2 linked regions of the Armatimonas rosea genome follow. The protein of the gene in region 1 binds, or shares a complex with, the protein of each later gene. Links are inferred from orthologs where the notes say so. Each region holds a gene or a part of one and is shown in the gene's direction. Other genes may lie near its edges.

Region 1 (7,402 bases):
TGGCCCCGTTGCAGGCAGTGGGAGCCTCGGCCCGACGAAGCGCCTGTTTGCAGCGGGGCAGATCACAGTGAGCGAGGGCCAGCAAGTGGTCGCGCTCTCGGAGCATCCGGTGCATAGTGTCACAGGGCAGCTTGTGGACGAGCAGGGCACTCCCCTTACCGATGCCCAGCCCGAGCTGTATGTGGGATCACAGCTCTTCTCCAAGCTCCACACCTACCCCGACGGTCGCTTTATTGCCTGGGTAGTGCCCAAGACGGACTATACTCTTCTCTACCACCACACGGGGCCAGGCAATCCTATCCACATAAAAAATCTCCGTGTGGACGAAGGGAAGTTCCTCGACCTGGGGACAATTACTGTCCGCTCGGGGACATGGTAGTGCCACTCTAGAGAGATACGTCCCGTTAATTCTCCACAATAAATGCGGCGCTGGCCCCGATCCAGGTGGAGTCGCGGTTGTGATCCACCCCGAGCATCTTGCCGCGCCCTAGCCGCAGGAGCGAGGTCATGGCCTGGTAGGTGCCCCCCACCCGGACAAACATGATCCGCACCTCGACCTTGGTTGGCCCCTCGGGGGTCTCGATGGTCGGGATAAAGTTCACACGCTCCTGCAGAATCCACTGGGGCGGATCCGCCACCGCCGCGAGCTCTTCCTTGGTCGGCCCGACACTCACCCCTAGCCCCGCAAACGAGAAGAGCGGCTTGAGGACATAGTTCTCTAGATCCTCCGGGAGCGCGGTGACATCCGAGAGAAACTGCGTCTTTGGGACACTCGGATGATTCAGAAACGGCAGAGAGAACTTGCTCACTAAAAAATACCAGTTCGGGTGCCCCGCCCACTCCACCTCAAGCTCGTCGCGGAAGTCGAAGGGCAGCGGAACACTTTTTCGCACCACCTCATCGACAATCACCCGGTTGTAGAGGCGCTTGATCGGGGTGCCATCGGGGGCGAAGAGCTGCTTGCCACGCTTGACCACGCTCTGCACATCCAGGGTTCGGACACCGTAGCGCTTCTCGGTGAGGAAAAAGTCTGGGCGTGTTTTCTGGGCATGGGGCGCGAGCTCCAGCAGGAAGACCTCACGGGGATCGTGGCCGTTGCAGAGCACCTGTGAGAGGGCCGCATCGTAGCTCTCTCGCGTGCCGCTGTCGAAAAACGGGCTCAGGCGGGGGGCGATCTCAAAGGCATCACGGTAGGCCTCGGCGAGGGTTGGTTGGAAGGCATAGAGCGAGGGAAAGCCCTGGATCTCGACCAGCTTGGGCGCAAGGTTCTGGTCGAGCCCGAAGTCGGCCTGCACAAAGAGCGGGGCAGAGTCGGTGTTGGGGACACGAAACGCCTCGGGGATGGCCGCCGCAGCACGGGCTAAGTAGCTCTCGTTCGCAATCAGCTGCCCGATCAGCGCCTGGCCCACGTCCACCATGCTCGCCAGGGTCTCGGCAGCAAAGAAGCACGGGGTCTCCGCGCAGCGAAAGGGCACGGGCTCCCCGCAGAGCTCGGTCAGGCGGCGCAGGAACGCCTCGTAGCGGCTCGGTGTGAAGGCGGCGTTGTACGCGGCGCGGTAGCTCTCGATCATGAAATATAGACTCCAGCCCCGCCCCTCCAACGGGCGGGGAGCAATTAAAAAACCCCGCTACGATTGTAGCGGGGTTTAGATTCCCGGACAAGGATTCGAACCTCGATTAACAGGGCCAGAACCTGTCGTCCTGCCGTTGAACGATCCGGGATCATTTCGGCGCCAGCTACTATATCGTATCTTCGGGCGGCTTGCAAGAGGAGGAAAAGAAGAGAATAAAACCGAACTGGTTTGGGTAGATTTTCTTAGGGAGAAAAAAGCAATGACACGACGAGGTTTTCTAGACGAGGCATTCTTTGCCACCGCGATCGCATCGCTCACAGCAGCGGGCGCGTTTGCGGCAGAGCCCACACCGGCGCGCCCCCGGCGGCGCTACGGCGCGGCGGACAAGGTGCGCGTCGCGGTGATCGGGGTCAATGGGCGCGGCAAGGCGCATATCGACGGCTATCTCGGGCTGCCGGATGCCGAGGTGGTGGCGATCTGCGATGTCGACTCCGGGGTTGGGGAGAAGGCGGCGGCGGCGATAGAGAAGAAGACCGGCAAGAAGCCCAAGGTCTACCAGGACCTGCGCAAGCTCTTTGAGGACAAGGAGATCGACGCGGTCTCGTGCGCCCTGCCCATCCACTGGCACGCGCTGGCGGCGACCTGGGCGATGGAGGCGGGAAAAGATGTCTATGTCGAGAAGCCCTGCTCCCACAATGTCAGTGAGGGCCGCCGGATTGTCCAGGTGCAGCAGCGCACGGGCCGTATCTGCCAGGTCGGTACCCAGAGCCGCTCGGCCAAGGCGGTCCAGCAGGGGATCAAGTTCATCCACGACGGCAAGATCGGCAAGGTCAGTGTGGCGCGGGGGCTGTGCTACAAGCCCCGCAACAGTATCGGAATCTTCCCCGATAGCGAGGTTCCCGCGGGCGTGGACTACGATATCTGGCTGGGGGCCGCTCCCAAGCGCCCCTTCAACAAGAACCGCTTCCACTACAACTGGCACTGGAACTTCGACTACGGCGCCGGCGATCTGGGCAACCAGGGAATCCACCAGATGGATATCGCGCGCTGGGCCCTGGGCAAGAACCAGCTCCCCAGCTCGGTGATGACCCTGGGCGGGCGCTTTGGCTATGTCGATCAGGGCACGACCCCCAACACCGTGGTCTCGGTCTACGACTACGCGGACTCACAGCTGGTCTTCGAGGTGCGCGGCCTGCCCACCGAGAAGCTCAAGGGCGCCGATATCGGCGATATTATCTACGGCGAGAGCGGCTATGTCGTGTTTACGTCGAGCTACGGCAAGGCGGCGGCCTTCACCAACGACGGCCAGCCGCTGGCGACCTTTAACGGCGGCGGGGATCACTTTGCCGCCTTTATCCGCGCCGTCAAGAGCCGCCAGCAGTCCGACCTGGCCGCGCCGGTTCTGGAGGGGCACCTCTCCAGCGCGCTCTGTCACCTGGGCAACAACTCCTACCAGCTCGGGCGGGAGACCAGCTTCAGCGATGCCGAGCGCGAGTGGAGCAAGAGCCGCAATGGCACCGAGGCGTTTGGCCGCATGAAGGAGCACCTGGAGAAAAACGGGGTGGCTCTGACCAACACCAAGCTCAAGCTCGGGCGCCTGCTGGAGATTGATGCGGCCAAGGAGCAGTTCAAGGACAAGGCCGCGCTTCCCCTGCTCACCCGCGAGTACCGCAAGGGCTTCACGCTCCCCAAGGCGTAGTTTGTCACCGACAGGGGAGGAATCGCTTCCTCCCCTGTCGAAAACCGGTTCATGCCGAAACCTGAATTTCTCCGCCGCAGTGCTGTCGCGGGAGCCGCCGTTGCCGGTGTCGCCCTCGCCGCAGGGGCTGCCGATGCGCAGAGCATCCCCGTCCGTGTCACCGCTGAGAAAGCCGATAGCGCCGCCGCTCCGGTCTCCCTGACCCTCTCCCAGGCCGAGCTCAAGAAAAAACACACGCTCCCCAAGGGCGCGACCCCGCTGGTCTGCCAGATCCGGGCCGCCGGTGCCGACAAGGCCACCCTGGTCTTTGTGGCCCCTGCCCTCAAGAAAGGCGAGTCCAAGCTCTTTGTGCTCACGCCCGGCAAGGCAGCGACTGTCGAGGTGAAGGAGGCGGGCAAGAACGCGGAGATCCGGATCGGGGGGCAGCTCTTCACCCGCTACGACACCACGACCGGCCCGAACAAGCCCTACCTCTACCCCATCCAGGCCTTTGGCGGCAAGCACTTCACGCGTCGCTGGCCGCTGGAAGAAGTGGGCCACGAGGAGAAAGACCACCCGCACCACCGCGGGCTCTGGTTCACCCACGGCGAGATGAACGATGTCGATTTCTGGACCGAGGTCGCCAAGGCGGGGCATCCGATCGGCAAGACGGTCAATACCGGCTACTCCGCCCTGGAGAGCGGCGCGGTCTCCGGCAGGCTCGGCACCAAGACCGACTGGATCACCGAGCAGGGCAAGACCATCGCCCGCGACACCCGCGAGATCGTGGTGACGCCGGTCGGGGAGAGTATCGTGCTGGACTTCTCGGTGACGGTCACCGCAGTCGGTGGCCCGCTCACTTGGGGCGATACCAAGGAAGGGACTTTTGCGCTACGCGTCCCCGAGATCATGAAGGCGGAGAAAGAGGGCAAGGGCACCCTGGAGAGCGCCGAGGGCGTGAAGAACGCCGCGGTCTGGGGGAAGCCATCGCCGTGGCACGACTACTGGGGCCCAGTCGAGGCAGGCGGGGAGACCTTCGGGATCGCGATCTTCGACTCCCCGAGCAACCCGCGCTACCCGACCACCTGGCACTCGCGCACCTACGGCCTCTACGCCGCCAACCCCTTCGGCCTCCATGACTTCGACACCACTAAGAAGACCGACCGCCACGCCGGGCAGCTCATCACGCCCGAGGGCAAGTCCGTGACCTTTGCCTACCGGGTTCTCTTCCACAAGGGCGATACCCGCGCCGCTAAGATTGCCGAGAGCTTCAATGCCTGGGCCACTCCCCCGAAAGTCGAGCTCGCCAAATGAGTGTTGCCTCTCACGACGACAAGAACCTGAAGTGGTACCAGGGAATCCCGAAGTACTCCTGGATGGTGCTGATTATCGCGGCACTGGGCTGGCTCTTTGATGCGATGGACCAGAATCTCTTCAATATGGTCCGGGCTCCCTCGGTCAAGGCGCTCCTGGAGCTGACCGGCCTCGCAGGGAAAGAGCTGGACGATGCCGCCAAGCTGGTGGGGGCGCAGCTGACCGCGACCTTTCTGGTGGGCTGGGCCTTCGGGGGCTTTATCTTTGGGATGATCGGCGACAAGCTGGGGCGTACCCGGACGATGATGCTGACGATCCTGATCTACGCGGTCTTCACCGGGCTCAATGGGCTGGTGCAGAACCTGCCGCAGTACTTTATCTGTCGCTTCATCACCGCCCTCGGGGTGGGCGGGGAGTTTGCCGCCGGTGCCGCGCTGGTCGCGGAGGTCTGGCCCAACCGCTCCCGCCCGATGGCCCTGGGAACCCTGCAAGCCCTCTCCGCAATCGGGAACATGGGCGCGGCCGTGGTGAACCTCCTGGCCGGTGCCGACTGGCGCGTGGTCTACTTCGTGGGAGCCGCCCCAGCCCTGATGGTGCTCTGGATTCGCTCGTCGGTGAAGGAGCCCGAGGCGTGGCACGAGGCCAAGGAGAAGGCGGCAACTACCGGAGAGATCGGCAATATCGCCTCACTCTTCAGCGATCCGACTCTTCGCAAGAACACGATCGCCGGAACCCTGATCGCTCTCGCCGGTGTGGGTGGGCTCTGGGGCGTGGGCTTCTTCCTCCCCGACCTGATCCGCACGGTGCTGGGGCCCAATGTCGCGGCGATGGACGCTGTCGCGGGCAAGAAGCAGCTCGGGCAGTGGGTGAGTATCGCGTTTATCTTCCAGAATGTCGGGGCGTTTCTGGGGATGTTTGGCTACGCCGCCCTGAGTGAGCGGGTGGGCCGCAAGCCTGCGCTGGCGCTCTTCCTGCTCCTGGCCTACGGCTCGATCCAGCTTGCCTTCTGGGGCGTCCGCGACCTCAACACCGCCTACGTCCTCTCGTTCGTGCTGGGCTTCTGCGCCCTGGCCCCCTTCTCGGCGTTTGCGGTCTACTTCCCCGAGCTCTACCCCACCCGGCTCCGCGCCACGGGGATCGGGTTCTGCTACAACTGCGCCCGCCTGCTGGCCGCCGCCGCACCGTTCGCGCTGGGAGGGCTCGCCAAGGCCTTCAACAGCCCCACCGACCCCGCCTACGGCTTCCGAATCGCCGCCGCCATCGTCGCCAGCATCTATATCTTCGGCTTTGTCGGGCTCGCCTTCGCCCCGGAGACCAAAGGGAAGCCCCTGCCCGAGTAAACCATGTCCCTCAGTAAACGCCAGTATGGTGAAATACCGGGTTATCCTGAGGGGCACTGGTTTGAAAATCGTGCAGCTCTCAGCCAAGCAGGAGTTCATCGTCCCCCGATGAATGGTATTTGTGGTAGTGCGAGTGAGCCCGCAGAATCAATCGTTCTCTCGGGTGGCTACGAGGACGATGAGGACCTTGGCAATGAGCTGATCTACACGGGTGAGGGGGGAAACGATCCCCAAACAAAGAAGCAAGTCTTCGATCAACAGCTTATTCGGGGTAATGCAGCCTTAGTAAAAAATCTATTGGAGGGAGTGCCCATCCGAGTTGTCCGTGGAGCCAGTCATCGCCATGAGCTATCTCCCTCCTCCGGTTACGTCTATGCTGGTCTCTACCGCGTCGAGAGGTATTGGCAGGATAGGGGTAAGTCAGGATTTCTGATCTGGCGTTTCCGTCTGAGTAAGGTTGGCTTAAAAGGCGCGTTTCAGATTCGCGAGCCAAAAGAAGAGTACGGTCCAACCAAGCGCGTAGCAGCAATAGTCTCACGCATTGTACGGACAACAGCTCTGGCGAATCGAGTTAAGCAGATGCATAACTACACGTGCCAAGTATGCGGAGTCCGTCTTGAAACTCCAGGAGGCCCCTATGCAGAAGCAGCACATATTCGTCCTCTCGGCCGCCCCCATCATGGCCCAGACATAATAACCAATATCTTATGTCTGTGCGCAAACTGTCATCTCTTGTTTGACACAGGAGCGATCACGATCGACGATGACCTGACAGTAACAGGAACACAACAACGTCTGAGAACAGTGCTAGGGCATCACATCCGAGCGGATTTCTTACAATACCACCGGCAGTGTTACTTGCGGCCAGAAGAGTATAGTTCCCCAGATACGGAAACATAAACTCTGCCCATACACGAAGGCCCTGCGGGACTGGATGCAGGCCCTCCACCGCATCACCAAGGTCGCCCTCCGCGCCCGCCCCGACTTGCTCGGCAGGCTGTAGGTTTCGGGGCATCTCTCCGGGTTCGCAGAACTCACCCACCTCTCTTCCCCCGGTACCCTCTGGGTGGTACTCGCAAGCTCGTCGGGAAGAGAGGCTCCCCTATCGTGGTAGGCTCGTCCCTCTTCCTAGCGAGGGACGAGCGATCCGGGGAAGAGGGAAGCCGTCTCAGCGGCAGGGAGATGGGTGGCAGGGAGATGGGCGGCAGGGAGATGGCTCTATGGCACCGCTGTTTCGTTGTAGATATGATGGAAATATCATGACACTGACGATTGAGAAACCAGAGACAAAAGCCCGACTGATTCGCTTTGCCGCGTCGCGAGGAATCTCTCCCCTGGAGGCCCTCGATGAGCTACTCGATGAGGTGGAAGAGAACGCTATCCCCGAACCAGTGATTACCCAGGAGTTTGCCGACGAGCTGCAAGCCATGTGCGAGGGGATCGAAGCAGGCACGATCAAGGTTGCCCCCTGGGACTCCGAAGCGAGACGAAAGCGT
Region 2 (7,402 bases), on another replicon or contig:
TGGGCTTGACCACGTAGTCGATATCGAGCTCAAAGACCGCATGGGCCTTCAGAGCCGCGACCGCGTGCTGCATGTACTCCAGGTTCTCCATCGACGAGATATCCTGGATATCGTGGCCCATCTTGCGGAGGATCTCTTCGACCTTTTCCATGCCCCGCTCGGTGAAGGTGGCGTTCTTGGCCTTCTCGTCCACGGTGTAGTCTTTTTCGTCGGTGGTGGTGTCGTACTTGTCTTTCTTGGCCTCGCCCTTCTCAAGCTGGGGCATGATGCTCGAGAAGACATAGTAGAGCTCCGACGAGCGCTGGGCCGTGCCGGAGATAATCAGCGGGGTCCGGGCCTCGTCGATTAAGTTGGAGTCGCACTCGTCGATAATGGCGAACCAGTGACCACGGTGCTGGACAACATGCTCCAGGGTGGGGGCCATGTTGTCGCGGAGGTAGTCAAAGCCCAGCTCGGCGCTGGTGGCGTAGAGGATATCGCAGGCATAGGCATCGCGGCGGTCGTAGGTCTGGCGGGCGTACTTAAAGCGCTCATCGAGGCCATCCACCGACGGGTCTTCGTAGCTGGGGTCGTAGATAAAGGTCCCACCGCCCTCGCCCGTCTCCGGGGAGTGCCCCTGCAGAATCCCGACCGTCATCCCCAGCGCCGCGTAGACCGGCCCCATCCAGATGGCATCGCGCTTGACCAGGTAGTCGTTGGCCGTGACCAGGTGCACTCCCTTGCCCGCGATGGCGTTGAGGTAGGTCGCCAGGGTCGAGGTCAGGGTCTTGCCCTCGCCGGTGCGTAGCTCGGAGATACGGCCATCGTGCTGGACCATGCCCCCGATGAGCTGGACATCGAAGTGGCGCATCCCCAGCGCACGCCAGCCCGCCTCGCGGCAGGCGGCAAACGCCTCGACCAGGATGCTATCGAGCGCCTTGTCGTAGGCGGCGCGGAGCATCTTGGGGTCGGTGTACTCGCTCTCATCGCCGACGGCGTCCTTCACCCGCTGGCGGAACTCGTCGGTCTTGGCCTTGAGCTGCTCATCGGTTAGCGCCTTAAACTGCGGCTCGATCGCGTTGATCTTCTCCACGACCTTGCGGTACTTGCGGACATCACGCTCGTTGTTATCAAAAAGTTTTCGTAGGAAATCCATGGTTATTCTGTGGTTCTCACTTAAATTCACGTTCCCGCACGATAAACGTGGGGCTATGGGGCGTCGTGCCTCCGCCGCCTCGCTTCGCTCGGATAAATCTTGTACCGACGAGGGACGAGGAGGCGGCCGAAGGCCCCATAGCCTGACGTTTACCGTCGAGGTTGCCCGACGTTTACCATCCGGGACACAATCAACGAAGAAGAGTTCTAAGCGGCGTGCGGCGGTGCACGAGAGCCATAGGAGAGTCGCTCCGCAGAACGGAGGGTGGTTGTGAGGGTGGGATAGAGCTGCCGGGCAGCGCAGAGCTCCGGGAGCGCGACCGTGGCGCGGGTTGGGGCGAGGATCGCCAGAGCGTTCTGCTCGGAGGCGGGCTCTAGGCGAATGACCTTCAGGCGCCCGCTCTGGGCGGCGGCCTTGATCGCCTCTTCCTCTTCGGTGGTCGCCCGCCGGGGAGAGACCGCCGACTCGCTTGGCACCATCGCCACATTGGCCTGACGCAGCGCCGCCAGCACCACCGCCGCCGTGCTCGGGGTGAGCAGGAGGGTGGAGAGGAAGACAAGGCTCCAGGTCCAGATAGGCTGACGATGAACGATGCGGCTCATAGGAAATTTCGCTAGGGAATATTGTATCATCTAGGCCATGACCTACGCGACACTCTCCGGGGTTGGCATCCACACCGGCCAGCCCTGCACCGCGACTCTCACCGCCCTCCCCCCCGGCTCCGGCATTGTCTTTGAGACGGCGCAGGGGACGATTCCTGCGCGCGCCGAAAACGTGGTCGAGACCCTCCGCTGCACCGTCTTGGGAAGCGGCGGCGCACGCCTCTCCACCGTGGAGCACCTGCTCTCCGCCTGCGCGGGGCGCGGAATCACCGACCTGAAGATCACGGTCGATGGCCCCGAGCTCCCCATCCTCGATGGCAGCGCCGCAGGCTGGGCAGAGGTGCTCCCCCAGAGCCCGCTCGTGCTCCGGGAGCTTACGGAGCCAGTTATTGTGACGGGTCGCGGAGGAGCCTTTATCGCCTGCTACCCCGCCGAGCACCTCACGGTCACCTGCGCGATCGCCTTCGAGCACGCGCTGGTCGGGACACAAGTCGCACGCTTTGCCCCCCCTGCCCCCACCAGCGAGGGAGACTACGCCCGTGAGATCGCGCCAGCTCGGACCTTTGGGTTTATTGAGGAAGTGCAAAAGCTCCTCGATGCCGGCCTGGCTAAGGGCGGCTCGCTGGACAACGCGGTGATTGTCTACCCCGATCGCTACGAGCCCGCCCTGCGCTTTGACAACGAGCTGGCACGGCATAAGCTTCTCGACCTCCTCGGTGACCTCTACCTTACCGGTTTTCTGCCAAAAGCGGATATAATCGCCATGAAACCCAGCCACAGGCTAAACTGCCAGCTGGCTTCACTTCTGTCGAGGACTGATCTTGAGTAACGAAATATCCCTGCCCATCGAGGCAACGACGCTGCTGCGCATCTTGCCCCACCGCTACCCGTTTCTACTGGTAGACCGTGTCCTGGAGCTAGACCCGGGCAAGCGCATCCTGGCACGTAAGAACGTGACGATCAACGAGCCGCACTTTGTTGGGCACTTCCCTGAGATTCCGATCATGCCGGGAGTCCTTCAAATTGAGTGCATGGCACAAGCGGGCGGTGTCCTGCTGCTCCTGGAGCCCGGCAACGAAGGCAAGCTCGCCCTGCTCACCGGAATCGAGAAGGCCCGCTTCCGGCGCAAGGTCGTGCCCGGCGATGTTCTCGAGATTGAGATCGTCGTCACCAAGACACGTGGCCCGATGGGCTGGATCCACTGTGAAGCAAAAGTCGATGGAAAGATCGCCTCCGAGGCGGAGATCTCCTTTGCTCTGGCGGAAGGGAGAATGAGCGAGCTATGAGTACCCCCAAGATTCACGCAACCGCGGTGATCGATCCGTCGGCCCAGATCGGCGAAGATGTGGAGATCGGTGCCTACACGGTGATTGGGCCGGACTGTATTGTCGGCGATGGGACGATCCTCGGGCCGCACGTGGTCCTGGAGCAGTACACCGAGCTGGGCAAGCTCTGCCAGGTCCGAGCGGGCGCGGTGCTCGGTGGCCCCCCGCAGGACAATAAGTTCAAGGGCGAGCGCTCCTTTGTGCGGGTCGGTGACCGGACCCAGATTCGCGAGTTTGTCACGATCCACCGCTCCACGGGCGAGGACGAGGCCACGACAATCGGCGATGACAACCTGATCATGGCCTATGTCCATATCGGGCACAACTGCAATGTCGGCAACAAGGCCATGCTATCGTCGTATGCCGGACTCTCCGGACACATCTATATCGAGGACAACGTGATTGTCGGGGGCATGATCGGGATGCACCAGTTCGTGCGTGTCGGCCGCTACGCCATGCTCGGGGGGTACTCCAAGGTGGTCCAGGATGTCCCGCCGTTCATGCTCGCCGATGGCCGCCCCGCCGATATCCTCGACCTCAATGTCCGCGGGCTCCGCCGCGCCGGGATCGACACCAACACCCGCAACGCACTCAAGCAGGCCTACAAGCTGCTCTACCGCTCCAACATGAACCGCACCCAGGCCCTCGAAGCCATCGCGGAGGAGCTGGAGCCCAACCCGGAGCTGGACTACCTCGTGCAGTTTATCGAGCGCATGAAGGACGGAACGTCGGGGCGGCAAGACGACCGCCCGCGCCGCTAGCCCATGCGAGTCGCCATCACTGCCGCGGAGGCCTCGGGAGACCGGGTTGCCGGCCAGCTCGCCCACGAGCTGCGCCGCCTAGACCCGGCTGTCGAGCTCTACGGCAGTGGCGGCAAGTGGCTCCGTGAAGCCGGCGCCGAGGTCATTGTTGATGCCAGCTCGTTTGGGGTGATTGGCCTGGTCGCGGGCATGAAGCTGCTCCCGCAGATGCTCGCCGCGCGCCGTCGCCTGCTCGCCGAGCTCAAGCGGCGTCCGCCCGATGTGCTCATCCCCATCGATGCGGGTGCGTTTCACCTGGGGATTGGCCCAATCCAGGGCCTGGTTCCCTGGGCGCGCAAGCACCTCCCCCAGACCAAGATTCTCTACTACTTCCCCCCCGGCTCCTGGCGCAAGACCCTCAAGTACACGCCGCTCAGTGGGCTTGTCGATGCGGTCGCCTCGCCGTTTCCCTGGAACGCGAGCGAGCTCAACCGCCTCGGGGTGCGCGCCGAGTTTGTGGGACATCCCCTGCTCGATCTGGTGAAGCCCACCCACACCCTCCCCGAGCTCGCGCAAAAATACGGGCTCGACACCGACAAGCCGCTGGTCGGGCTGCTTCCGGGGAGCCGTAGTCAGGAGATAGACGCCATCCTGCCCACCCAGCTCGCCGCCGCGCTCCAGATCGCCCAGCGGCTCCCCGGCGTGCAGTTTATGATCGCCCTCGCCCCCACCGTGGACCGCACCCAGGTCGAGGCCGCGATCCGCGCCGCGACCCAGCACCACACCGCCCCCCGGCCCGCGCACAAGCCGTCGCACGAGACCAACCGACGCCAGCCCGTCCTGGCAGAGGGCTCGGTCGAGGAGCTGGCACGGCGACAAAAAGAGTGGATCGAGCAGGCCCAGGCGCACCGAAGCGAGAGCCCGGTGATCCCGCCCTTTGTGATCCTCGAAGACGCCACCTACGACATGCTCTCGGCCTGTGATGCGCTGATCTGCAAGTCGGGAACCACCACTCTGGAGGCGGCGATCTTGGGCAAGCCGATGGTGATTGTCTACAAGCTCAGCAAGGCCAATACCCTCCAGATCGCCCTCGTCCGCAAGAGCCTGCCGCGCTTTGTGGGGATGCCCAACCTGATCGCCGGGGAAGAGATCTGCCCCGAGCTCCTCCAAGACGCCGCGACTCCCGAGGCGATCGCCACCCATATCCTCGATCTCCTCCTCGACCCCGATCGCATGGCACGCATGCGCCGCAGCCTCCAGGGAATCCGCAGCCAGCTCGGGGAGCCCGGTGGAGCGGAGCGTACCGCAAGGCTCGCCCTAGATCTCGCCCAAGGATCAGCGCCTAGCTAATATCAGCCATGGTGAACTGACTCGCAAAGTGCTGTGCGAGCGCAGGAATGCGGAGCAGTGCCTCGATAAAGAGCAAGCGCGGGCTGTGCGGCACGCACGGCCGCCCCATCGCGGTGTTGAACGCCGCCCGCCGCCCGATGCGCTGGGCACGCTTCTGCTGCACCCGCTCGTAGGGTCGCAGGTCGCCCGCCACGATTGCCTCGGCGAGGGTCTCCGCGCCCAAGAACCCCAGGGTCATCCCCTGCCCCCCGATCGGGCTAATCACGTGCGCCGCATCCCCGACCAAGGCAAGCCCCTCCTGCGTGAAGCGCCGCGCGAGCTGGTGCTGGACGCCAAAGGCACTCACCCAAGAGCAGCTCTCCGGCGTCACGGTAAACCCAGTCCGAGTGGCGATCAGGTCCACGAGGCGGGGAAGACTTGCGGGCCGCTCGGGGATGCCGGTCCAGACAACCCACCGCCGCTGCGCCCCCGGCAGAGGAAACGACTCCACGATGCCGTCGGGGGTGAGAAAGAGCGCCGCATCGCTCCCAAACGGGGTCGTCTCGGCAAAATCCCCCATCAGGTAGTGGTCGGGGTAGGCGTGTCCGGTGAGCGGGATGCCTGCCTGCGTCCGCACGAGGCTGTCTTTCCCATCGCTGCCCACCACGACACAGCCCCGGTACTCGGAGAGGTCCTGCACCGCCGTCCCACGGTGAAACCGCACACAGGGCAGGGAGAGGAGGCGCTCCTCTAGGAGCTGCTCTGTCTCGGTCTGCGGGATCGAGACAGAGGTCGGCTCCAGCGCAAGCCGCCCGAGGCGCTGGCTCCCGTAGAAGACCTGCCCCCCCGTGATCGCCATGGCGCGCTGCCGCACGGCCTGCCCCACGCCCACCCGGTCGAGCACCGCAAGCGCAGGGCCATGGAGCCCAATCGCGCGGGAGTGGGGTGCCCGGGTCGTGCGGCGCTCGAAGAGCTCACAGGCAACCCCGCGCTGGGCCAGCAAGCACCCCAGTAGCATCCCCACGGGGCCGCCCCCGACAATCACCACTGGCTTCATGGCGCGCTCCAGAGGAGCTGCAGGCGAAACGGGGCTGTGGTTGCGACGGTCCAGCCGGGAGGCGCGGCTTGCTCCAGCTCGGCCGGGGTAAAGGAGCGCCGGATGGAGCGCAGGCCGTCCTCGACAATAAACGAGCGCTGGCAGACCAGCCCCGCCAAGGGGAAGAGCACATAGGCAAGGTCATCGCGGCGGATATCGTTGTGGATCACCCGGCCCAGGGCTAGCTGCTCGCAGTCCTGGCAGAGCGCAGTCAGCTCCGGCGCACTCAGGTGATGGAGGACATGGTTGGAGAGGACAATATCAAAGCGCTCCCCCGCAGCCACCAGTGTGCGCGAGTCGGCCTGACGGAACGTTGTGCTGGAGTGGTGCGGGGCTTGGCGGGCGAAGGCGATCGCGCGGGGGTCGGGGTCGATCCCCACAAAGGTCGCGCTGAGGCCCTCTTGCGCGGCCCAGCCCCCGAGGCGTCGGAGCAGATCGCCGCCGCCACAGCCGATATCCAGGACACGGGTCGTGCGCGCCTGGGTCCGTAGCCAGGGCTGGAGATAGCGCTGGTAGAGCTGTCCCCAGCCGCTGAGCACGGCATTGACCGTGGAGAACTGTGCGTAGGTGCGCTGGAGCAGGGCAGGGTCGCAGTCGGGGGAGTCCATGCGCTCCGTGAGCCCCAGCGCACGCTCTCGCAGAAAGACAGTCATACGCGGGTGAGGACAGCGCTCTCGATAGTCAGGCCCGGCCCAAACGCCAGCGCGACAATCCGCTCCCCAGCGCGGGCTTGCTCCTGCACCGCCTTGAGGACAAAGAGGATGGTCGCGCTGCTCATGTTGCCAAAGTTGCGAAGCACCTCGCGCGATGCGGTCAGCGACTCCGCCGGAAGCCCCAGCCCCCGCTCGACCCGGTCTAGGATGGCCCGTCCCCCCGGGTGGACCGCCCAGTGGTCGATCTCGTCTTTTTGGAGCATCGTGCGGGCGAGCACGGGCGCGAGGGCCTCGGTGATTCCGTTCTGGATCAGCTCCGGGACATACGACGAGAGCCGCATGCGGAAGCCTTCGTTGCCGATTGTCCAGGCCATGTCCTGCTCCCCAGCCGGGGCCAGCGCCGAGACAAAGGCATCGAGCTGGAGCCCCCCGTGTGCGGGCGGCTGTGCACGGACAATCGCCCCGGAGATGCCATCGGCGAAGACCGAGCCCGCCAGGAGATCGTCGGTCTCCCGGCTCCAC

Evidence for each region. Proteins that work in one complex are often made in the same cells at the same time.
Region 2: the proteins of HNQ39_RS08295 (region 1) and lpxA are in contact, whole or in part, in a crystal structure (PDB 4J09), measured with the Escherichia coli proteins. The link is inferred for Armatimonas rosea from one-to-one orthologs.

Annotation. Positions count from the first base shown.
Region 1 is NZ_JACHGW010000002.1:87,500-94,901, reverse strand. Bases 3,735-6,734 are described here. They hold HNQ39_RS08295 (MFS transporter), read left to right. Parts: upstream 3,735-4,562; coding sequence 4,563-5,906; downstream 5,907-6,734. Other genes in these bases: HNQ39_RS30525 (YDG/SRA domain-containing protein), read left to right, coding at 5,910-6,734; HNQ39_RS08300 (DUF6807 domain-containing protein), read left to right, coding at 3,735-4,566. Outside these bases: HNQ39_RS08320 (hypothetical protein), read left to right, coding at 1-379; HNQ39_RS08315 (ATP-grasp domain-containing protein), read right to left, coding at 405-1,571; HNQ39_RS08305 (Gfo/Idh/MocA family protein), read left to right, coding at 1,834-3,273; more of HNQ39_RS08300, read left to right, coding at 3,325-3,734; more of HNQ39_RS30525, read left to right, coding at 6,735-6,806; HNQ39_RS08285 (hypothetical protein), read left to right, coding at 7,166-7,402. UniProt on the Escherichia coli protein: Probably transports across the inner membrane the two dehydrated forms of N-acetylneuraminate (Neu5Ac), 2,7-anhydro-N-acetylneuraminate (2,7-AN) and 2-deoxy-2,3-didehydro-N-acetylneuraminate (2,3-EN).
Region 2 is NZ_JACHGW010000003.1:690,761-698,162, reverse strand. Bases 1,922-4,921 are described here. They hold lpxA (acyl-ACP--UDP-N-acetylglucosamine O-acyltransferase), read left to right. Parts: upstream 1,922-3,019; coding sequence 3,020-3,823; downstream 3,824-4,921. Other genes in these bases: HNQ39_RS18225 (lipid-A-disaccharide synthase), read left to right, coding at 3,827-4,921; fabZ (3-hydroxyacyl-ACP dehydratase FabZ), read left to right, coding at 2,559-3,023; lpxC (UDP-3-O-acyl-N-acetylglucosamine deacetylase), read left to right, coding at 1,922-2,566. Also shown: HNQ39_RS18245 (hypothetical protein), read right to left, coding at 1,342-1,737; more of lpxC, read left to right, coding at 1,775-1,921; more of HNQ39_RS18225, read left to right, coding at 4,922-5,152; HNQ39_RS18220 (FAD-dependent oxidoreductase), read right to left, coding at 5,145-6,188; HNQ39_RS18215 (methyltransferase domain-containing protein), read right to left, coding at 6,185-6,880; HNQ39_RS18210 (type III polyketide synthase), read right to left, coding at 6,877-7,402.